2 regions of the Lysinibacillus sp. F12 genome follow, and region 1 is predicted to be linked to the other one. Evidence: riboswitches for the same ligand, from Rfam matches in the RefSeq annotation. Region 1 holds a riboswitch; the other holds the start of a gene.

The links. A riboswitch is a leader RNA that binds a small molecule or an ion and turns the genes downstream of it on or off. The one in region 1 is predicted to bind FMN.
Region 2: another riboswitch for FMN. It lies ahead of ribE (riboflavin synthase); the one in region 1 lies ahead of AC3CH7_RS04210 (ECF transporter S component).

Annotation. Positions count from the first base shown of each region.
Region 1 is NZ_JBYMLP010000001.1:807,950-819,140, reverse strand. It holds gene AC3CH7_RS04215 (hypothetical protein) at 1-1,052, shown strand, start outside; FMN riboswitch at 1,206-1,393, shown strand; gene AC3CH7_RS04210 (ECF transporter S component) at 1,613-2,200, shown strand; gene AC3CH7_RS04205 (sodium-dependent transporter) at 2,385-3,731, shown strand; gene glnA (type I glutamate--ammonia ligase) at 3,931-5,265, shown strand; gene AC3CH7_RS04195 (hypothetical protein) at 5,353-5,550, shown strand; gene AC3CH7_RS04190 (AraC family transcriptional regulator) at 6,153-7,016, shown strand; gene AC3CH7_RS04185 (pyridoxamine 5'-phosphate oxidase family protein) at 7,195-7,500, shown strand; gene AC3CH7_RS04180 (GNAT family N-acetyltransferase) at 7,725-8,231, opposite strand; partial or broken gene AC3CH7_RS04175 (GNAT family N-acetyltransferase) at 8,367-9,136, shown strand; gene AC3CH7_RS04170 (Parvovirus coat protein VP1-like protein) at 9,172-9,435, opposite strand; gene AC3CH7_RS04165 (DUF418 domain-containing protein) at 9,619-10,668, shown strand; gene AC3CH7_RS04160 (YbaK/EbsC family protein) at 10,743-11,191, opposite strand, start outside.
Region 2 is NZ_JBYMLP010000001.1:531,832-543,022, reverse strand. It holds gene AC3CH7_RS02870 (ABC-F family ATP-binding cassette domain-containing protein) at 1-579, shown strand, start outside; partial or broken gene AC3CH7_RS02865 (transposase) at 869-1,147, shown strand; FMN riboswitch at 1,241-1,366, shown strand; FMN riboswitch at 1,484-1,609, shown strand; gene ribE (riboflavin synthase) at 1,790-2,428, shown strand; partial or broken gene ribB (3,4-dihydroxy-2-butanone-4-phosphate synthase) at 2,455-3,063, shown strand; gene ribH (6,7-dimethyl-8-ribityllumazine synthase) at 3,090-3,557, shown strand; gene AC3CH7_RS02845 (spore germination protein) at 3,708-5,171, shown strand; gene AC3CH7_RS02840 (ATP-binding protein) at 5,416-6,723, opposite strand; gene AC3CH7_RS02835 (histidine phosphatase family protein) at 7,209-7,775, shown strand; gene AC3CH7_RS02830 (GNAT family N-acetyltransferase) at 7,789-8,652, shown strand; gene AC3CH7_RS02825 (DUF2829 domain-containing protein) at 8,704-8,925, shown strand; gene AC3CH7_RS02820 (3-oxoacyl-ACP reductase) at 8,982-9,737, shown strand; gene AC3CH7_RS02815 (QueT transporter family protein) at 9,887-10,396, shown strand; gene AC3CH7_RS02810 (copper amine oxidase N-terminal domain-containing protein) at 10,485-11,191, opposite strand, start outside.

The sequences.
Region 1 (11,191 bases):
TGCAGATTTTTATGAGTGTAGCCGCAGTCTTTGTGCTAACAATACTCGTTGGCACAGTATGGAAGAATAATCAAGGTGAACAAAAAGATCAAGCGAGTATGCCTGAAACAGCTCAGTATTCTACGATGCAAGAGGATTCAGCGGCAAAGGAAGCGGCAACGCAGGATGAAATGCTGGATTCCAAAAGTATTGTCGCGGAGCATGAGCGCATTTTATCTTTACGTACCTCTGTCTACGAGGAGGATGTAAAGGATGCTGTCGTTTTCCGTATTGGTTTGGCAGGACGCGATGCGGAAAGTGTTCCTATGACGTATGTTATCCCAAATGAACGTGTTGCTACTGATTTTGGAGGAGAGAAGCCTTCTACCTTACGGATGTATGAAAAGTATGCTCCGCAAATTGACGAGGAGGCTAAAGGGTTTACAGAGTATCATCCTTATAAAGGTGAGCTGAAGGAGAAGGATGATAAGCTCATCCATGTCTTGCCAAAGGAAAATGACTATGATGTTGCCTCTGCTACAGTTAATGAATACAAAGGCACAATGGAAGATACCTTCTCGGACTCTGAATATTCCGAAGTAGAAATACAAAATGAAGATGGAACACCCTATGAGTTTTCTCAAGAAGGTGAGCCAAATCAAGCGATGTCTTTAACTAATGCCAAGCGTTATAATTATTACTTGTACCAAGATACTAATGGTGCAGAATATTTATCACCAGATTTCCGTCAAACTTTTGAGACAGTTACAGAAGCACTTACACAGATGAAAAATAAAAATGATGATGTCTATACATCCGTTGTGCCTGAAAATGTGACATACACAGTCAAAGAACAAGAGGAAGGTGTAGTTGTTACCTTTGATATTCCGCTTGATTTAACATCTATGGAGCCAATACGAGCAACTCAATTAATTGAGGCCATGATGTTGACTGCTGCTAGCTTTAATCAGCAGCTACTTTTAGATAATGTTGTGCAAGAAAGCTGGGAAGGGTTTGATTTGAAGGGTTATTTACCAAAGCCAGTGGGACCAAATAAACAATTTTTACCATAGTCGAAGGAAGAATAAAAAAGAGAGGCATTCCCATATAGCGGGAATGCCTTTACTGTTTATAAAACATAGCAATTTAATCGGATTTTTTTGAGCAGAACTATTTACTTTTACTTCATAATTCATTATAGTAAAGCTGTAGTATAAAATAATATGATTCATCTTCGGGGCAGGGTGAAAATCCCGACCGGCGGTAATAGAGTGGTAAATCGCTAGTGAATTTATTCATTAGCTCGATTGATTTATTTTTAACTCTTCAGCCCGCGACCTGTGCGAATTTTCGCATGGCTGACTTGGTGGAATTCCAAGGCCGACAGTTAAAGTCTGGATGGGAGAAGATGAAGGTACGATCGTCATTCATTGTCATGAAATAAACTATGACCGAGCGCTTTTTTGTATGGCTTATTTAACGGTGCTCAAAAATTAGTTGATGAGGACGTTTATTCGTTATGCCTTTCTCCCTTATGCTTTATTAAACGCATAAGGGTTTTTTCATGAAACAATTGAAAGATCGTCACCTTTCTTCTTGCGAGATTGAATCAGCAAAGAGGAGAGAGCTTTCTATGAAGAAAAATGTCAAACTTCAATCGTTTATTACGATTGGCATGCTGAGCAGTATTTCGTTTTTATTAATGCTTTTTAATTTCCCAATTCCACCATTCCCAGCATTTTTAGAAGTGGATTTCAGTGATATGCCTGCCTTACTTGCGGCAATCACGATGGGACCTGTAGCTGGTATTTTAGTAGAGTTGTTTAAAAATGTGTTGGATTGGATTTTCTCAGGCACTCCAACAGGCGTTCCCGTAGGGCATATGGCTAATTTTGTAACAGGTATTTTATTTATATTGCCAGTAAGCTTTATTTTTAATCGCTTTAAAACAATTGCTGGTCTTGTTGGAGGTTTAGCAACGGGAACAGTTGTGATGGCAGTAGGAATGAGTATTTTAAACTATGCTGTATTTTTACCAATGTACACTTACTTTTTAGGTATGGAGCCTGTTGTAGGTGATTCATTATATAAAATGATTGTCGCTGGTATTTTACCATTTAATATTGTCAAAGGAATTTTATTAACGGGTATTATGGCGTTATTATTTACAACAATGCGTAAATGGATTGACCGCCAGCGTTCTATGTATATAACAAAATAAATTGTACTAAACCTCGAGTGAAGAACTCGAGGTTTTTTTTATGAGATGAAATGGTGGAAGGAAAATAGAAAAAGGTAATAGGTTGTCGAGATATCACTAGTTCTTTTTTAGTAATACCTAGTCGAGAACTCTATTTTCATGTAGAATTAGAGATGAGTTTAGAATGTTTGAGGAGTTTGAAGAGATGAGTGGAAAAAAAGGACAGTGGTCTAGTAAGTTAGGATTTATTTTAGCATCAGCGGGTGCTGCAATTGGACTAGGAGCGATTTGGAAGCTCCCGTATGTAACTGGGCAAAGTGGTGGAGGCGCGTTTTTCTTAATATTTGTGCTATTTACATTATTAATTGGGCTCCCGATGCTATTATCTGAATATATATTAGGGCGAGGTACGCAGTCTGAGGCAATCACTGCCTATAAAAAAATTGCTCCTACAAAGCAGGGGTGGGCATGGATTGGCCGAATGGGTGTTCTCGGATGTTTTTTATTACTAACATTTTATAGCGTTGTCGGGGGCTGGATTTTTATTTATAGTGGGCTAGGATTAACAGGTGCTGTCATTGACCCAGCTATTGATCCTGCAGAGCTATTTGGAAAAATAATTGGTACACCTTGGATTACGCTTGTAGGTTTAGCTTTGTTTACATTAGCAAATGTACTTGTTATTTCTTTAGGAGTCCAAAATGGTATTGAAAAGGCAAATAAATGGATGATGCCATTGCTCTTTATTATGTTCATTGTCCTTGTGATACGTGCTGTCACATTAGATGGCGCCATGGAAGGGATAAAATTCTTTTTATGGCCTGATTTCTCGAATATTACAGGGAAATCTATATTAGAAGCTTTGGGGCAATCATTTTTTGGATTAGCAGTAGGATTTTCTTGTCTTGTTACATACAGTTCCTACCTCAAAAAAGATGTAAGTCTTCCGAATTCGGCAGGCTCCGTAGTTATGCTGACGGTACTGGTTTCATTTTTAGCCGGACTAGCCATTTTCCCGGTTGTTTTTGCTTTTGATTTAGAGCCGGCAGCAGGGCCGGGCTTATTATTTATGGTGCTACCAACAGCATTTAGCCAGATGCCGTTTGGGGAAGTATTTTTAGCGATGTTTTTATTATTGTTCTTATTTGCCACATTAACGTCTTCGTTTAGTTTATACGAGATTATTGTAGCGGCATTGATGGAAAATAGTCAAAAAACACGTCTTGTATGGACTTCGTGTCTTGGTGTAGTCGTATTTCTCGCAGCCATTCCAGCATCCCTTTCCTCTAGCTTGTTAGCTGATGTATCGGTTTTTGGAAAGAACATATTTGATGCAACTGACTTTTTAGTATCAAACTTAATGCTACCATTGGGGAACTTGTTTATTGCTATTTTTATTGCCTATGTAGTGGATAAGGAATTTGTAAGAAGAGAACTGTTAATGGGAAGTCATATGGGACAGGGATATTATTCAGCCTACAGGTTGTTAATGTTGATTATAGTACCTGTTGTCATTCTGGTAGTGTTCGTTAATATGCTTTTACAATATTAAAAAATAAAATATAAATTAGGTGTATCCATTTAGTTAATGGGTATACCTTTTTTATGTATCGAAAATCAAGATGAATATATTCTAAAAAAACGATGTTATAAAACCTTACATGAATGTTGCTAAATTTTAAAAAATAATGTATTTTTAAAACAGTCATAAAAAAGTTGTGTTAATTAAATTTACATTGGAGTGGTGGAAAATGAAACATTATACAAAAGAAGGTATTATACGCCGAGTGAAGGAAGAAAATGTGAAGTTTATTCGCCTACAATTTACTGATATATTAGGTACGATTAAAAATGTAGAGATACCTGTGAGCCAATTAGAAAAGGCATTAGACAATAAAGTCATGTTTGATGGTTCTTCGATTGAAGGTTTTGTACGTATAGAGGAATCAGATATGTATTTAAGACCAGACTTTAATACATTTGTAATTTTTCCTTGGACAGCTGAAAAAGGTAAGGTGGCACGCTTTATTTGCGATATTGCAAGACCAGATGGAACACCTTTTGAAGGGGATCCACGATCTAATTTGAAGCGCGTTTTAAAGGAAATGGAGGAGTTAGGCTTCACTTCCTTTAACTTGGGACCAGAGCCAGAATTTTTCCTTTTCAAGCTGGATGAAAAAGGGCATCCGACACTTGAACTAAATGACAGCGGAGGATATTTTGACTTAGCTCCGACAGATTTAGGGGAGAATTGTCGCCGTGATATTGTTTTAGAACTGGAGGGGATGGGCTTTGAAATTGAAGCTTCTCACCATGAAGTTGCACCTGGACAGCATGAAATTGACTTTAAATATGCTAGCGCCATCGAAGCATGCGATAATATTCAAACATTTAAATTAGTCGTAAAAACGATTGCTGCACAGCATGGGCTACATGCAACATTTATGCCTAAGCCACTATTTGGAGTTAACGGCTCTGGCATGCATTTTAACCTATCGTTATTTGAAGGGGATAAAAATGCCTTCTATGACGAACACGCAGAACTTCAATTAAGCGCAACAGCTCGTAGCTTTATGGCAGGTATTATCCAGCATGTACATGGCTTTACTGCTATCACGAATCCACTGGTTAATTCTTATAAACGATTAGTTCCAGGCTATGAGGCCCCATGCTATGTTGCATGGTCTGCTCAAAACCGTTCGCCACTTATTCGTATTCCAGCAGCTCGAGGATTATCAACACGTATTGAGTTACGTTCAGTTGATCCTGCAGCAAATCCTTATTTAGCAATGGCTGTAATCTTAGCATCTGGACTTGACGGCATACGGAAAGATTTAACGCCTCCAGCAGCGGTAGATCGAAATATTTATAAAATGACAGGTCCAGAGCGTGAATTAAATGGTATTGATAGTCTACCATCTTCATTGGAACACGCATTAATTGAATTAGAAATGGATGCAGTTGTACGAGAAGCTCTAGGTGATCATATTTATGAAAAGTTTAATAGAGCCAAAGAAATAGAATGGGATAAATACCGTACACGGGTCCATAACTGGGAGCGTGAGGAATATTTAACGATGTACTAAAAAATATTGGAGCTTATTTTGCTCCAATATTTTTTTACTGACTTTGATACCCTTTTGAACTATCATGAAAGAAAAGGGGTGTGGGCAATGACACAAACGACTCAAGTTGTGACAATCCAAAACAACGATATTGTGCAATTTGAACATGATATTAATCGGGCTTTATTAGATTTGAGTTACTTTTTCATACTTGATATCAAGTACAATACCCTCTATATCGGCGAACAGACGGTCATCCATTCTGCCTTAATTATTTATCAGCATCAAGAAGAGAACAGCCAATAATTTTATATGAAAAAAATCGGTCATGTCGAGAGGCGTGACTTTTTTTATTGACATAAACATAAGAGAAATGGTCGATCTTTTAGGAATGTTAATAGTAGTAGTGCGACCTCATCTTTAGATTTCCATGCAATATCATACATTAATTTATTCAAGATTAAGAAGGGTCATTTGTCCGCCAATTATGATGGCTTCAAAGTAACAGACTTCTACAGCTGCATTAGATTTATCATCGATACTACCTGTAGCCTAATTCTTCGTATACTTCATGATTACAACATGCTTGGAAATTTCCCATTGCCCCCTTTTCATCTGAAGGCATAGCCTAAGTCTTTTCTTCCTCATTTGGTAAGATACGATGATGACACTCCTTGATTTAAGGACAATAAAGGCCTTGTCCGTTATTATAAATATAATGGTTGTTTTTCGATAGTTAGTACAATGGATTTTAGTGGAGAAAGAGCGAAAATCGTATGTAAAGTAACGAAAATAGAAGGAGTGTTAGTGATGAAAAACTGCTTCTACACATACCTGTCCAAAGTTAGCATAAAAAGACAGGCTGGAAAGCATTAACTATTTTAAGATGGTATCAGGGAGTGAGAGCAATGAGTTGGATTGAGTCGATTCAAAAAGCCATTAATTTTATGGAAGATCATTTATTAGAAAACATAACGATTGAACAGATTGCACAGGAGGTTAATTCATCTGTCTTCCATTTTCAGCGAACGTTTGCGATTTTAACGGATATGTCCATTGCGGATTATCTACGACGGAGGAGATTAACATTAGCGGCTCAGGAATTAATGGATACAGATCAAAAAATAATCGATCTCGCCTACAAGTATGGCTATGAAACTCCTGAAGCTTTTACAAAAGCGTTTCGTAAACAGCATTATGTAACGCCGAGTGAAGCGAGAAAGAGGCAAGGACCACTAAAATCATACAATCGCCTGGTGATTCAGGTAAGCTTGAAGGGAGCAGAACCAATGAAGTATAAAATCGTAGAAAAAGATAAGTTTCAAGTTGTTGGGGTGAAAAGAACGTACAATTGCCAAGACGGAGAAAACACTCGGGAAATTCCATTGTTTTGGCAGGAAATCAATGAGAGTGGCTTCGATCATCAGCTATATCAATTAAATAATGGCAACATCAATGGAGTATTAGGTGTTTGTGTACCAAATACAAACCAAGGACAACAGGGCTTCATTGATTACTGGATTGCTACAAATCATGTAGGTGATGTGGGAGAGGATCTATTAACGATGGAAGTACCTGCATCAAAGTGGGTTGTGTTTGAGGTGCACGGGCCAATGCCAGATGCTATGCAAAATACGTGGAAACAAATATATTCAGAGTGGTTCCCCTCCAATCCATATGAGCCAGCAGGAACGGCTGAGCTTGAAGTGTACCCAGAAGAGGATGCGTATAGCCCCGATTCATACTCAGAAATTTGGATTCCAATTAAATAGCGTTAAAGTAATAAAGCCAAGAATGCTAAACGAGTGCATTCTTGGCTTTACTTATGCGCGAAAGGAAAACTATTCTTTTTTTAGATACCATAAAGATGTAAATGAAATATATGTTTTGAGATTAACGTTTTTATTTTTATCGTACTATATTTTGATGAGGGGGTTAACGATAAGAGATATGATTCAAAACAAACGTGTAGAAATTTCTAAAAATGAAGCACGGCAATTTTGGAAGATGGGGAAAGTCGCGTATGTTGCGACAGTTGATGAGGAAGGATATCCTTATGTAATTCTATTTGTTTATGTGTATGAAGGAAAACTTTATTTGCATATTGGTAATATTCTAGAAAGCCATTTTTGGTCCAATATTAAACAAAACCCTAAAATCAGTATAGAAGTAAGTGAAATGGGCGATTTACACCCAGGGAAAAAATATTCTTACCAATCTGCACTTGTCTACCAAAGTGTAGTGCTATTTGGATAAGTTGTAAGAATGGAAGAGGAGTCAAAGAAGGAATGGTTCTTTGATGCGCTTTTAGAGAAGTATGGTAATCCTGAATGGATATTTGAAAAAGAGGGTATCCAATTATGCCTAAAATAGAATTATTCAAAGTACAAATAGAAAAGTTAACGGGGAAAATTAATCACGGCATGTATCACTAAGCAAAAAGCTAAGAATGATTAGATAACCATTCTTAGCTTTTTATATTACTTTTTACATAGTACATATACTTGTAAATTTTTTTCAGTGCTATCGTAGCCCTGCAAAATAAAATTCAATTTCTGTAAGACTCTGATGGAATTGATATTCGCCGCATCGACCTTTGCTATAATTGTCGACATGTCCAAATGTGTAAAAGCTACATGGATTAAAGCGATGATACCTTCTGTGGCGTAGCCTTTGCCCCAATGAGTCTTCGCCAAGTCATAGCCAATTTCTGCGGTAGCATTATCGTAATCCACGTTATTAAATCCACAGGAGCCAATGATATGATTACTTGTCAATTCAATGATGGAATAGCGAATGGCACGATGTTCATTAGCTAATTGATTTAGTAATTCAATCATGTCTAGCGCCTGTTCTTCGTGTGTAAAGCTTGAGATATTCATAAATTTCGTCACAGAAGGATCTGACCAAATCGACCATAAACTTTTAGCGTCAGCATTAGCTACTTTTCGTAATAATAATCTTTCCGTGTTCATACATTCAATCAATACTTTTACCTCCAAGATTTTAATGATGTTGGATGAAAAATATTGCTATCTGTGCATAATTCAGTCCCTTCAAATAAATCTATATTTTATTATAGAAGATAAGGTACATAATGCCAATAAAAAGGGGGAAACATCGTGATAAAAGTTACAGTTAATCATTATCCGAGCATTAAACGAAATATTAAAAGGGCTCCAACATTTGTTTATAGTGTTCTCGATCAATTAATAGAAGGAACAGTTTATACAGATACAACTTTATTTCAAACGCTATTAATACATACAAAATCAGGAATTTATTTTGTATATGGTAATTCAACTACTAGTGAAATTGATTGTCAGCTTTCCGCCTGTCTCGAGCAATCTATAAAGCAAGGGGAGCGTTTTACCTTATTTTCATATTCAGAGCAATGGAATACTAAAATTGAACAACTGCTAAAAGGACAGCTAAGAAAACTAGAACGCTATACATTTACATTTAATAAAAGCTTGTATGATGGTAGAGATGAGCAAAAAGTATCGAATTTTGAGGTGATGTCAATTACTCGACATCATATAAAAAAGCGATGGAGTTCACCCATGCTTACTATGATGAATATTGGGATTCTACAGCTAATTTCCTGACAAATGGATTTGGTTTTTGTTTACTACATAAAGAGCAAATCATTAGTGAAGCTGTCTCTATTTTTACATCAAACGAATATGCGGAAATTGATATTATGACAGATTCGAATTTTAGAGGTCAGGGATTGGCTAGTTTGATGGCGACAACATTTATCAATCATTGTTTGGCCAACGAGCTAAAGCCTTGTTGGGATTGTGATGTTACAAATAAAGCATCCATTTACTTAGGTACGAAGCTGGGCTTTACCGATCCACTAAAATATGCGATTTATACAAAAAAATAGCCCACGTTGTTTTCAAAACACCGTGAGCTTTGTTGTTAAAAGAAACGATTGCGTAGTTCGAATACTTGATAAAATAGTCTAGCATCTCTCGCCATCTTATTAGGTGTATGCATGTGAGGTCTGAGGCATTGCTGAAACAGTTCATCACAATATCTTATGCTACCGTAACGATCATAACATTCATCATGTAGTTTACAGCAGCTATCCACCGCATTCGTGGGCTCACCTGGTCCCGAGCAACCAGGTCCGCAGTATCGATAGCCAGGATAACAAAAACCAAATTTACGATTTCTTTTCATGGGAGAAACCTCTCTTCTGCTATGTTCTTACTATAAAGTATGTTATTTTTTTCGAGAGAATCGGATAAAAAACTATTAAGTTAATCTTTTGATTTGTAAGGTTCCTGTAAGCTTTAAAAAAAATAGCTGTAAGGATGAAGAGTTATGCTAGCTATAGCATAAAAGATAAGGAGTTAGTTGAACATGAATCCATCCGTTACAAAAAAAGAACGAATTCTTTCCTTGGATATTATTCGAGGATTAGCTTTATTTGGCATTTTATTTATTAATGTAGGCGCCTATCAGGTCATTATAGAAGGCGGACCTATACCTGATTATAGTGGCATCAATGGAGTGATCGATTCACTTATTGATATTTTTATTGAAAAGAAATTCTTTTCAATCTTTTCCTTCCTATTCGGTGTTGGCTTTTATATTTTTGCTTCCCGGGCAGAAGCACGTGGGGATAAACCAAAATGGCGCTTTGCAAGACGTTTATTTGCATTATTGATAATCGGTATCATTCATATTTTCTTGTTTTGGGGTTCGATTTTAGCCATTTATGCAGTCATTGGATTTTTATTGCTACCATTTTACTCTGCGAAAATTTCAACAATTTGTAAATGGCTTTTTACAATCATCACACTTCATATTCTTGCTATATTAGGTCAAATGTATATGCCGACTCATGCTGTAATGTCCACTATTTCAGGACTTTTAGGCAATGATGCTATCGCTATATTCATCATGTTTTTAAGCGGATTTTTAGTAGCAAAAGCTGGTTGGATTGGTCATATTGGGGCACATATTCAAAAAATAAAATGGCTGCTTTTTGTTACAGGCCCATTCTTTATTGGTTTTTCATTGTGGATATGGTTTGCATCACAAGCAGATGACCAACAGCTACAATCTATTATTGGTTTAGGAGTAGTTCCGACAACATATTTTTATTTAGCTTGTTTATTTATAATTTTGGAAAATCGTCCTATTGTGAAAATGCTTCAGCCGATTGGACGAGTGGGACAAATGGCATTTACCAACTATTTAGCCCAAAGCTTTATTGGCACGGCAATTATCTCACTAATGGGCTTAGAAGTCGTTTCACCATCAGATATTGTAGTAATCGCATGTATTATTTTTGCCATCCAAATTATCTTTAGTATGATTTGGTTCAAATTCTTTTCAATTGGACCATTTGAAAAAGTATGGCGCTATATGACATATGGTAAAAAGATTTCGACAAAGACATCGTAAAAGCTCTATAAATTAATAAGGGAAATAACAAAAATCGGTGAGACTGTTGAAAAGTCTTACCGATTTTTATTTGTCTAATCCTTCCAGCCCTTACAGACATCAATCCATTCTTCATACGGTGTATAGGTTTCTAGCTCGGAAATCGTGACCTCTATCGCAGAATTGCTACTACCACATGCAGGAAATACCGTTGTAAACCGTTTAAGGGATTCATCTAAATAAATAACAACTCCTTCATTAACGCCAAAGGGACAAACTCCACCGACATCGTGACCTATCATAGCTTCGACATTATCTTTACCTAGCATCTTTGCCTTTGTTCCAAAAACTGCTTTATATTTGGCATTATCGATTTTTGCATCTCCGGCTGCCACAATTAGTATAGCGCTATCATTGACAAGAAAGGATAAAGATTTTGCTATGCGGGCAGGCTCACAGCCAAGTGCCAGTGCTGCTAATTCAACGGTGGCAGAGCTCTCTTCTAATTCTTGTATTTTGTGTTCCACATGCCATTGGGCTAAAT
Region 2 (11,191 bases), 280 kb from region 1:
GAAGATATTGAATTTTCATTATATAGAGGCGAACGGGTCGCATTAATAGGCCCAAATGGTGTTGGAAAATCAACGTTATTGAAGGCATTGTTACATGAATTAACTCCGGATCGTGGCGTTATTGCATGGGGAAATGGTGTGACAATAGGTTATTATGATCAGGAGCAAGAGTCATTACATCCTAATCATACAATATTACAAGAGGTATGGGGTACCTTCCCTTCGATGGAAGAGGCAAGAATACGGACAGTGCTTGGTAATTTTTTATTTACGGGAGAAGATGTCTTTAAAAAGATAGCCTCCCTTAGCGGTGGAGAAAAAGCGCGTGTAGCCTTAGCAAAGCTAATTTTGCAAAAAGCAAATGTACTTATAATGGACGAACCGACCAATCATCTTGATTTATTTAGCAAGGAAGTATTGGAGAAGGCGCTTTTGCAATTTGATGGCACATTATTATGCATTTCTCATGATCGTTATTTTCTTAATAAGCTAGCAAATAAATTACTAGCATTATCTCCAACTGGTGTGACCGCCTTTTCAGGAAATTATAATGATTATGTTCAAAAGTTAAGTCATTAAAGGACTAAGAAGCCACCTCTATAGTAATAGGTGGCTCAGACTGTAGACAAACTCAAAAAAATTTGAGAGTTTGACTACAGTCTTTTTTCTTTTACAATAAAATAAAGTAAAGCCGTTGATTTTCACTACAGGCGGACGCTTTCCGCGGGCGGGGTCGAGCTGCTTCCCTCGCTTCGCTCAGTCCAGGATCTCGACTTTCCCGCTTTTCCCGCAGGAGTCGCCGCCCTTCGTTCCCATCAACTTCTACATAGGGTATTGAAAAGTAAATTCTCCATGTAGACTATATATTTATTTGTTAGAGAATCAAATGTTGCCTGTTCTTCCATATACACGTCCTAAAATGAAAGATGGATTCTTCCGAAAGCATGAGTATATATGACGGGCATTATTATTGTTATCTTTGAAACAAGGGCAAATATTGAAGTATGCGACAACGACGAAGGAAGGATATCGCCAATATAAATCGAATCCTTTGATTTGTGCGAAGTGTCCAAGCCTTTCCCAATGTACAGAAAGTAAGCATCATCAAAAACTCATTCAACGTCATATTTGGGCGTCGTATGTGGAGCTATAGTAAGGGGTGGCACCTTTTTTAAAAAATACAGACAGAAGTATAGATAATATAATTAAATAGTGTTATCGTAAGAACTAGCTAAATAAAATGATCCTTCGGGGTAGGGTGAAATTCCCAATCGGCGGTGATGAAGTCATTCAAAGTCCGTGAGCGCAAGCTGATTTGGTGCAAATCCAAAACCGACAGTAACAGTCTGGATGGGAGAAGGGTATAAGTGTGAGCTTTTTAAATTCAATGTAATTTAAAAGGTCTATTTGATTATGCATTTATTACACTACTTCCCGCAAACTTGTAGGGAAGTTTTTTATTTAGCCAATCAATTGAATAGAAGATGTTCTTCGGGGTAGGGTGAAATTCCCAATCGGCGGTGATGAAGTTATTCAAAGTCCGTGAGCGCAAGCTGATTTGGTGCAAATCCAAAACCGACAGTGATAGTCTGGATGGGAGAAGAACAAATAAGATACTAGTCTATGGAAAAAATGTATATCCAAGTAGGCTTATTTATTGATGTCTTATACTCCCAAAACCCCTTTGTGAAAGGGGTTTTTCTTTTTATAGAAGCTTCAGAAGGGAGACGGATAGAAAAGAAAGAGTGACGGATAAAAGCTACGTAAATGAGTGAAAGCAGGTGAAGAAATGTTTACAGGTATTGTAGAGGATATTGGCACTATTAAAGCCTTGCAAAGCAATAAGAACAGTATGAAAATCACTGTTCACTCTTCAAAAGTTACAGAAGATGTAAGGCTAGGGGACAGTATAGCCGTCAATGGAGTTTGTTTAACGGTGACCCATTTTACGGATCAAGAGCTGACGATGGATGTCATGCCTGAAACCGTCAAAGCTACAAATTTACATCAGCTTGCAGTAGGCGATCCGGTTAATTTGGAGCGTGCGATGCCTGCGAACGGGCGATTTGGTGGTCATTTTGTTGCTGGCCATGTTGATGCAGTTGGGAAAATTTTACGAAAGCGTCCAGTCGCTAACGCGGTCTATATTGATATCGAATTGTCTGAGGAACTAACAAGTTTCTGTATTCCAAAGGGCTCCATAACGATTGATGGCACAAGCTTAACAATCTTTCATGTTGAATCGAATTATGTCACTATTTCACTGATTCCTCATACTTACAAGGAAACAATTTTAGGCATGAAAAAAATTGGCGCATTCGTCAATATTGAAACAGATTTAGTAGGTAAGTATATTGTAAACCAATTGAAGAACGGGCAAGACAAGTCTATGATAACAAGAGATTATTTGGCACGGCATGGTTTTTAAGATCACATAATAAGGAGATGACAAGAGTGCTACATGCAATTGAAGATGCCATAGAGGATTTAAAACAAGGGAAAGTGATTGTCGTGGTGGATGATGAAGATCGGGAAAATGAGGGGGATCTTCTTGCACTTGCTGAATATATCACTCCTGAAACGATTAACTTTATGGCGACTTATGGGAGAGGTTTAATTTGTACGCCGATTTCGCAGGAGCTAGCACATAAGCTAGAACTGCACCCAATGGTTCAGCATAATACGGATAACCATCAAACAGCATTTACCGTAAGTATCGACCATATAGACACAACAACAGGGATTAGTGCCTTTGAGCGGGCTTTCACTATACAAAAGATGCTGAAGTCTCAAGCAAAAAACACTGATTTTCGTCGGCCAGGACATATTTTTCCATTAATCGCAAAGGATAACGGTGTCTTAGAGCGAAGAGGCCATACGGAGGCGACCATTGATTTAGCTAAGCTTTGTCATAGTATTCCTGCTGGGGTGATTTGTGAAATCATGGGAGACGATGGTCACATGATGCGCTTTGAAGAACTGACAAAGTATGCAGCACATCATGGTTTAAAAATGATTTCCATTGAGGCGTTAGCCGCTTATCGTAGCCAAACATTAACAACAAACTACTAACAAAGGAGTTATAAAAAATGGGTCAAACATTTGAAGCACAATTAATAGGAACGGATTTAAAAATTGCAGTAGTTGTAGGTCGATTCAATGAGTTTATTACAAGCAAATTATTAGATGGAGCAATGGATGGGTTAAAGCGACATGGTGTTGATGAAGCATCTATTGATGTTGCATGGGTGCCTGGAGCTTTTGAGGTGCCTTTTATTGCGAAACAATTAGCAGAGACAAAAAAATATGATGCGATTATTGGTTTAGGAACGGTTATTCGCGGTTCTACAACACATTATGATTATGTATGTAATGAGTCGGCAAAAGGTATAGCAAATGTATCGTTAACGACCAATGTGCCAGTTATTTTCGGTATTGTTACAACAGAAAATATTGAACAGGCGATTGAACGTGCGGGGACAAAATCAGGTAATAAAGGGTATGATTCGGCAATATCGGCAATTGAGATGGCGAATCTACAAAAAATGATTGGCTAAGAACATACTGAATAGGTTATCACCGTACTGGTTGCTTGAATAATTTTTATATCCATGGGAAAAATATGCCTAAGTATATTTATTAAACGTCCAAGTTTTCATAAATGTACTAAATTTGAGCAGGCTCAGTAGGAGATGAGAAGTATTTCAATGGAACAAATGATGAATTTGAAAATGTTGAAATCACTATTTCAACGCTCTGCTGATGTGATATTCCAACAGTATAAATTTCAGCAACATACCGTCCATATGATAACCTGTGACGCCATGATAGACGAAGAACTTCTTCAAACCGTTGTAGTCGAACGTGTCCAATCCTTATTTAATAGTGGTTCTGATGAAACGTTAGAAGAACTAATTGAACAGCATCTTCATGTTCCTTATTTACAAAAGGTCATGAAGAAAGAGGATATTATTACAAGAGTCTATAAAGGCCACGTCTTATTATATTTTGAGGAAGATCACTTGATTTATTCCAGTGATATTTCAAATAGACCTAATCGTGAGCCTGGGGAAACAACGCTTGAATTAGTTGTGAAAGGGCCAAGAGATGATTTTATTGAAGATGTATTTATTAATATAGCTTTACTACGAAAACGTTTACCTACAAATTCATTTAGTGTAGAAACATTAGAGATTGGTCAACGCTCTAAAACAACGGTAGCTGTGTTATATATGGAAGACATTGTGAATTTGAATATGCTAGAACAAATCCGTTTACAATTACAAAAAATTGATACAGATATTGTCGTTAATGGCGATTTGCTGATGGAGGCAATTGAACAAACGGCTAAAGTTCTCCCTAGACATGATTATACGGGAAGACCAGATTTTGCTCTTCAGGCATTAATGAGAGGACGAATACTAATAATGATCGATGGCGTTTCGTATGCCATGATTATTCCGGCCAATATTATGCTGCTCTTTAAAACATCTGAGGACAATGAATATCCCATCATCGTTAGTTCAATGGAACGGGTGCTCCGAATATTTGGAATACTGATCAGTATGTTACTTCCTGGTTTTTGGCTTGCCGTAACCACCTATCATCAAGAACAGCTTCCATATCTTCTTCTTGCGACAGTGGTCGAGTCAAGAACCGGATTACCATTTCCGACAATACTTGAAATAATGATGATGCTATTTATGTTTGAAATGTTTCGCGAGGCCAATTTGCGTTTGCCTAGTGCGATTAGTGGTTCAATCAGTGTGGTGGGAGGATTAATCATTGGAGATGCTGCGATTAAAGCTGGTGTGACAAGCCCTTCGATGATTGTTATCATTGCGATTTCAAGTATTGCTGCATTTACACTAGTCAATCAAGCCTTTGTGACAGCAATGAGTATTTTCCGATTAATCATCATTTTATTTTCAGCTTTTTTGGGTCTGTTTGGATTTTTTATTTCAGTCTTTTTTATTATCCTTTATGCAGCAAATATGCGTGTTTTAGGTGTGCCCTATATAAATTTTAGTGCTGATTACGATAAGGGGGATATCGGCAAGTCCTTGCTACGTCTATCGCCAAAGAGCTATAGTCTACGACCACCATTCTTAAAACCACAAGATCGGACACGAACAGCTACTAATAAGGCAAAAAAAAATCAGGGTGTCTGACCGTTGACTAATATTTGGCTGTAGACAAGCTCAAAAAGTTTTTTTTCTTTCTTTTTCATGGAAATAACATGAGGCCGTTGGTTTTCATTACGGAAGGGGTCTAGCCGCATCTCTTGCTCTTTCCGAAAAAGTTGTTATGCCGTGCTGTACTTCTATTACTATGCGTACGAGGATGAGAAAAAACAAAGGCCATTGAGAATCATTTTCTCAATGGCCTTTGTCTAATGGTCTCTACACTTTGTAGCTATTTGAACGGAATATGGACGATGGCAGTCGTTTCAAGATGTTTCGATGATTCAATCGAAATATCTCCATGATATTTATGGACAATTTCTTTCACGATAAATAAACCTTGCCCTCGAATTTTACCATTTTCATGCTTTTTCGTAGAGAATCCTTGTTTAAAGATTTGATTCTCATCTACAATATTCGGTCCTGTATTCGTAATTTTAAATTCATATTGTGTTTCATTTGCTTGACAACAAATCATAATTTTACGTTGCCCCTCAGGCAATTCATTGGCAGCATCAATCGCATTGTCAATTAAGTTCGATAGAATCTTGATTAAATCTGTCGTTTTAATTTTATTAAAGTCGCCCTGAGAGATGGTAAAATCCATATCAATATTATGATTCTGTGCAGTTAGCTTTTTTGTTTGTAATAATATGGATAAACCTGGATGATCAATATTTAATTTTAAAGATTTAATCGCTTGCACTTCTTTAGACAGTGATGCTAAATATTGTTTTGCTTGATCTGTTTTTTCTAATTGTAAAAGGCCATGTAAAACTTGAATATGGTTCGTGAAATCATGACGTAACGAAGACACCGAGGTAATCAACGTTTTGATTTCTGCTTGGTAAGTATCTTCTGTAGCGCCTACTTCCTTCGCTACCTCTTTTTGGTACCATCTTTGTAAAAATAAAAAAGAACCAGCAACAATTAAAATAAAGACACCATTGAAAATAAAAATAAATAGGTTATCTTCAATGACTTTTCCTTTAATACCATTTAAAGTATCTGCGCTTATATCAATACCTAGATAACCAATTATTTTGCCTGTATCATCTTTAATGGGCGCACCAACAGATAAATAAGAACCGTGGACTGAATCATGGATTACCTCTGTAACATAGGTTTCACCATGATAGGCTTTTTCTACTTGTTGAGCAGGAACAGTACAAACCTCACCTATTTCAAATCCTTTTTTTAGTTCACTCGGCATACCCATTACCATTGCTTTTGATACTTTTGGGTTATCCACCTGTAATGTATAAACAAATAATGCACCTAGCTTTACCCTTGCATCATTTAAGTAACTTCTTACTTCCCAATAATAATCATTCTTGTGCGGATTATCTAAAAATTGCTGATAGGCAATGGTATCGATGGAAGATGCAATGGTAGTGGCAGCCTCTAGACTTTGATTAGCAATTGATTCTTCAACGGTCTTTTTAATTTTTACATAGGATGTAATGATGTTTAAACTTGTAAACAAACATAATAAAATTGTTGATAGAATTAATATAAGCTTTATTTTTGGATTTTTCATATAACTCGGGACTTCCTCATCTATTAATATTCTAGAATATTAATTAACTCTATTTTTTGTTTGTAAACCAAACAATGCTTGTTTATCCTACATAAAATAAAACACAAAATCAATATGACTTTAAAATTACACACCGTAAACACTAGTTTAATAATCCTTTACAAGAAAGTAAACTAAAAAGGTGAAATAGCACATTTTATGTCTCAGTTCCTATACTCAAGGAAAGTTCATAAAATTCCTGAAACAAAGGTCGCATAAAAAAATCCCTTGCCTGTCATACATCATCTGTTCCATATTTTTGGTAGATAAAGTACTTTATCGAAAAATTAATTGGAACGAGGGAATGCGACTCCTGCTGAGAGCGTCTGCCAGAAGTGGAGATCGACAGCGTTACTTTATTTCCCTGTAAAAGAAAGAAGTTTCCTAAAAAATAGGGAGCTTTTTTCTATTTGTAAGACATACATTACAAAGAATAAAGTGATAAAATGAAGGGGATGAAAGAATTGGAAAAGGATCTCCTGCAATTATTAAAAGAAGGAGGACTTATTTTATATGCAAGGCATGGGACTGCAACAGTAGGTGTAGATCAAGCGAATGCTCTATTTCAAAGTTGTCAGTATCAAAGAAATTTATCAGAACAAGGTCGTCATGAGGCTGTATATTATGGCCAGATGCTACGTTATTGGCAAATCCCCATCCTTGCGCCTATCACAGCTAGTCCTTTCTGTCGAACGATTGAAACAGCTCAGTTGGCTTTTCCAAATGTTCAGGTACAGATTGACCCTTTTTTGTTTGAGATCTTTATGTTAGGTGGAAATTTGTCGACTGTTCAACAAAATACAATTTTAATGGCTTTTCAATCTATGATGGAAATGCAACCACCGAAGGGAATCAATAGAGTCATGATTGGCCATAGTTTTCCGAAAGATATGGGGCTAGGGGATATTTCGAGTATGGGCACCGTTATTGTAAAACCTAAGGGCTTAGGTCATGGGTATGAAATTTTGGGAAAACTGACATTAGAAGATTTAGCAAAATTAGATACAATTTGAGATGAGGGAAATGATGAATATCAAAACAGTTTCTCAATGTACATTTGAGGAAGTATTGCGGGCGTGGAACAAAGGCTTTGAAGGATACTTTGTGCCAATTGACATGTCGACAGAAATGTTTTTGCAGCGACTTGTTGGGGAGGGGCTGTCAGCTGAGCACTCCATTGTCGTTTTTGACCATGATGAACCGATTGGTATTGTTATGAACGGCTTTCGCATTATTAATGGTAAGAAAGTGGCTTGGAATGGCGGCACAGGCATTTCACCCTTTTATCGTGGGAAAGGCGTTTCACGATTACTAATGGAGGAAACACTAGCAATCTATGAACGTGAAAATGTTGAAATTGCTGTACTGGAAGCAATAAAGGAAAATTCAGTAGCGATTGCTTTGTATGAGAAATATGGCTATGCTATAACCGATCAACTTCAATTTTTAAGTGGGGAATATGCAGCGAGAGTAGAACAAACATCAGCTATTCGAGCAGAAATAATTCGTCCAGAGCAATTACCTCACGTGCCATTTTATCAGGAAGATGTCCCTTGGCAATGTAGCTGGCATAGCGTTAAGCAAGGAGAAGCTCGGGTTTTCTATAACGAAGCAAATGATGTGCTGGGCTATATGTTATATAAAATAGTTTGGGGTAAACAGGGTGAGTTGGAGCGGGTTATTCTTTATCAATTAGAAGTATTAGACGTGAGTAATGTCAAATTACTGCCGCATTTTTTAGCCAGTTTGACAGCTCAGAAGGTGAATATATCAGCTGTTAATTTCTTAGCAAGTAATCCAGCAACAAGCTATTTAGTGGCAAATGGACTAAAGGTGACGACAGAGCAGGTACAGATGAAAAAGCAATGCTACCCATTGTTGTCAACCTAATGAAAATCCAGTATACTAATGCGATAATGAATGGGAATAGAGGATGAAGACATGACGTTTGAAGAAATATTACCACGCTTAAAAGCAGGAGAAAAAGTAATTCGTAAAGGCTGGGGCGGGGCTGAACTATATGTGAAGCTAGTCGGCCAAAGTCAACACGATGGAGAGACTTTGAATCCTTATTTTTTGATTAATGTACGTGGAGAAGGCTATACAATGTTCACGCCTACAGTATGTGATTTATTAGCGGAAGATTGGATAGTAGTTGAATAATAATAGGAGAAGTCATCTCAATTTTGAGGTGGCTTCTTGTTGTAAGGAGACATGTTATGAGATTCGAAGAATATACAAATAAAACGATTTTTATTACGGGGGCTGCATCAGGAATTGGATATGCTCAAGCACTTGCTTTTTTAGAAAATGGCGCGAATGTATTTGGTTTTGATATAGAAGCGCAAGGGTTAGTCCAATTACAGCAGCAATATCCAGAGCATTTTGCCTATATGGTTGGTAGTGTTTGTAGCCAACAAGATGTGGAACAGTCGTACGAAGCTGCTATTTCTTCATTTACACAAATTGATATTTTATGTAATACAGCAGGTATTTTAGATGGCTTTGCAAAGACGCTGGATACGGACGAAGCATTATGGGATAAAATTATGAACACCAATGTTAAAGGAACGTTTTTTGTGACGAATAAAATCTTGTCTCATATGGTTGCAAGAGGAGCTGGTACGATTGTCAATATGGCTTCTATTGCTGGACTTGTTGCTGGTGGTGGTGGAGCGGCCTACACAGCCTCTAAGCATGCCATTGTTGGCTATACAAAGCAGTTAGATTTAGATTATTGTAGAGCGGGAATACGAGCAAATGCAATTGCACCTGGAGCCATTCAAACTCCGATGAATCAGGCAGATTTTGAGGGTGACGGAGAAATGGCGAAATGGGTAGCACAGGAAACGCCGGCTGGTCGCTGGGCACAGCCTCAGGAGGTTGCAAATTTAACCTTATTTTTAGCAAGCTCAGCAGCAGATTATATGCATGGTACTGTATTACCAATCGATGGTGGCTGGTTGACTAAGTAGGATTGTTCATCAAGTTATTCTTCTGCTATAATACGCAAGTAAGCAAAATTGCTTGCACTACGGCACTTCAGATAGGGCGCTAAGCTCTCTTCCTTTGGTCGTAGTTATTACTAAAATAGCGATTAGCTATTTTACAAAGGAGAATAAAATTGCATACATCGATTGTAAAAGATTCAAGCCGTATGTCAGTGAGTGAACTGACAAAGACGGCTCTTGTTGCAGCACTATATGTTGCTGTAACGGTTTTATTGTCAGTCATTAGCTTTGGCGCTGTTCAACTACGATTGTCAGAAATGTTTAATTATCTGGCCTTGTACAATAAGCGTTATGTATACGCAGTGACATTAGGCGTCATACTAGCAAATTTTATGTCGCCCACATGGATAGTAGATGTGCCAATTGGCGGGATTGCCACCTTCCTAGTACTAGTACTTTGTAGAAGCATTACAAAGCATATCGCCAATGATATCGTAAAAATGGTAGTGACAGCATTGATTTTTGCTGTATCCATGTTTACGGTTGCAGGGCAATTAACCATTCTTTATGACCTTCCTTTTTGGGCTACATGGTTCACAGTGGGGGTTGGAGAATTATTGTCTATGACAGTTGGTGGACTATCAATATATTTATTAAATAAAAAAATAGATTTGTCCAAATAATTTATTATAGCATGATCCATACAGCAAGAAGGGACTCCCATTGGTCGATGAAGACCATTGGGAGTCCCTTCTTTATAAACTATTTGTCTTATGGGTTAATTTGAGCGTCTTGGGACGCCGCACCACTAGTATTATCAGGCTTTTCCAGAAGCATCACTGAATTGGACGTAGTTGATAGATAATTTCCTTTGCCCACAGCTAAAACCTTAGCCACATATTCTATGGATGCTGTGAGTGGTTTTCCAAATGCATCTAAATCTATATTTAGACTTTGACTTACATTGGGGAGACCATTCTGATAAATTCTAGTACTATAATTATTGTTAATGGCATCACTATCTTTGAAACCATCTGCGGCATCTTTAGGTAGCATAAACACTCTATATTCCGTTACGTTTTGTCCGTTTTTGACATCGAAGCTAATGGTAATATCGGAATATCTATTTTGTTGACCTTGAATACTCAGTTGTACATTCTCTACCGCTACAGGTGCTGAATGATCCACTAAAGTAATAGAAGAAGATGGGTAGGATAAGTTATACATTGCCTTTGACGTGCCATTACCTACGGACAATATATAGATGCGATATTCTTCGCCATTCGTTATCAGTCTTCCTTCTGTATCTTTACTACCAGTTCCCAAACTTATACTAGATTGACCTTTATTTATATCCATAAAATTAGTGGCTTTAATAGCTGCGTTCACATCAAATCCATTTGCTTTTGATGCGGGTACGACAAGTATACGGTAGCTACCAATATTGGATTCATCAGAAGGCTTCGAGAACGATATTT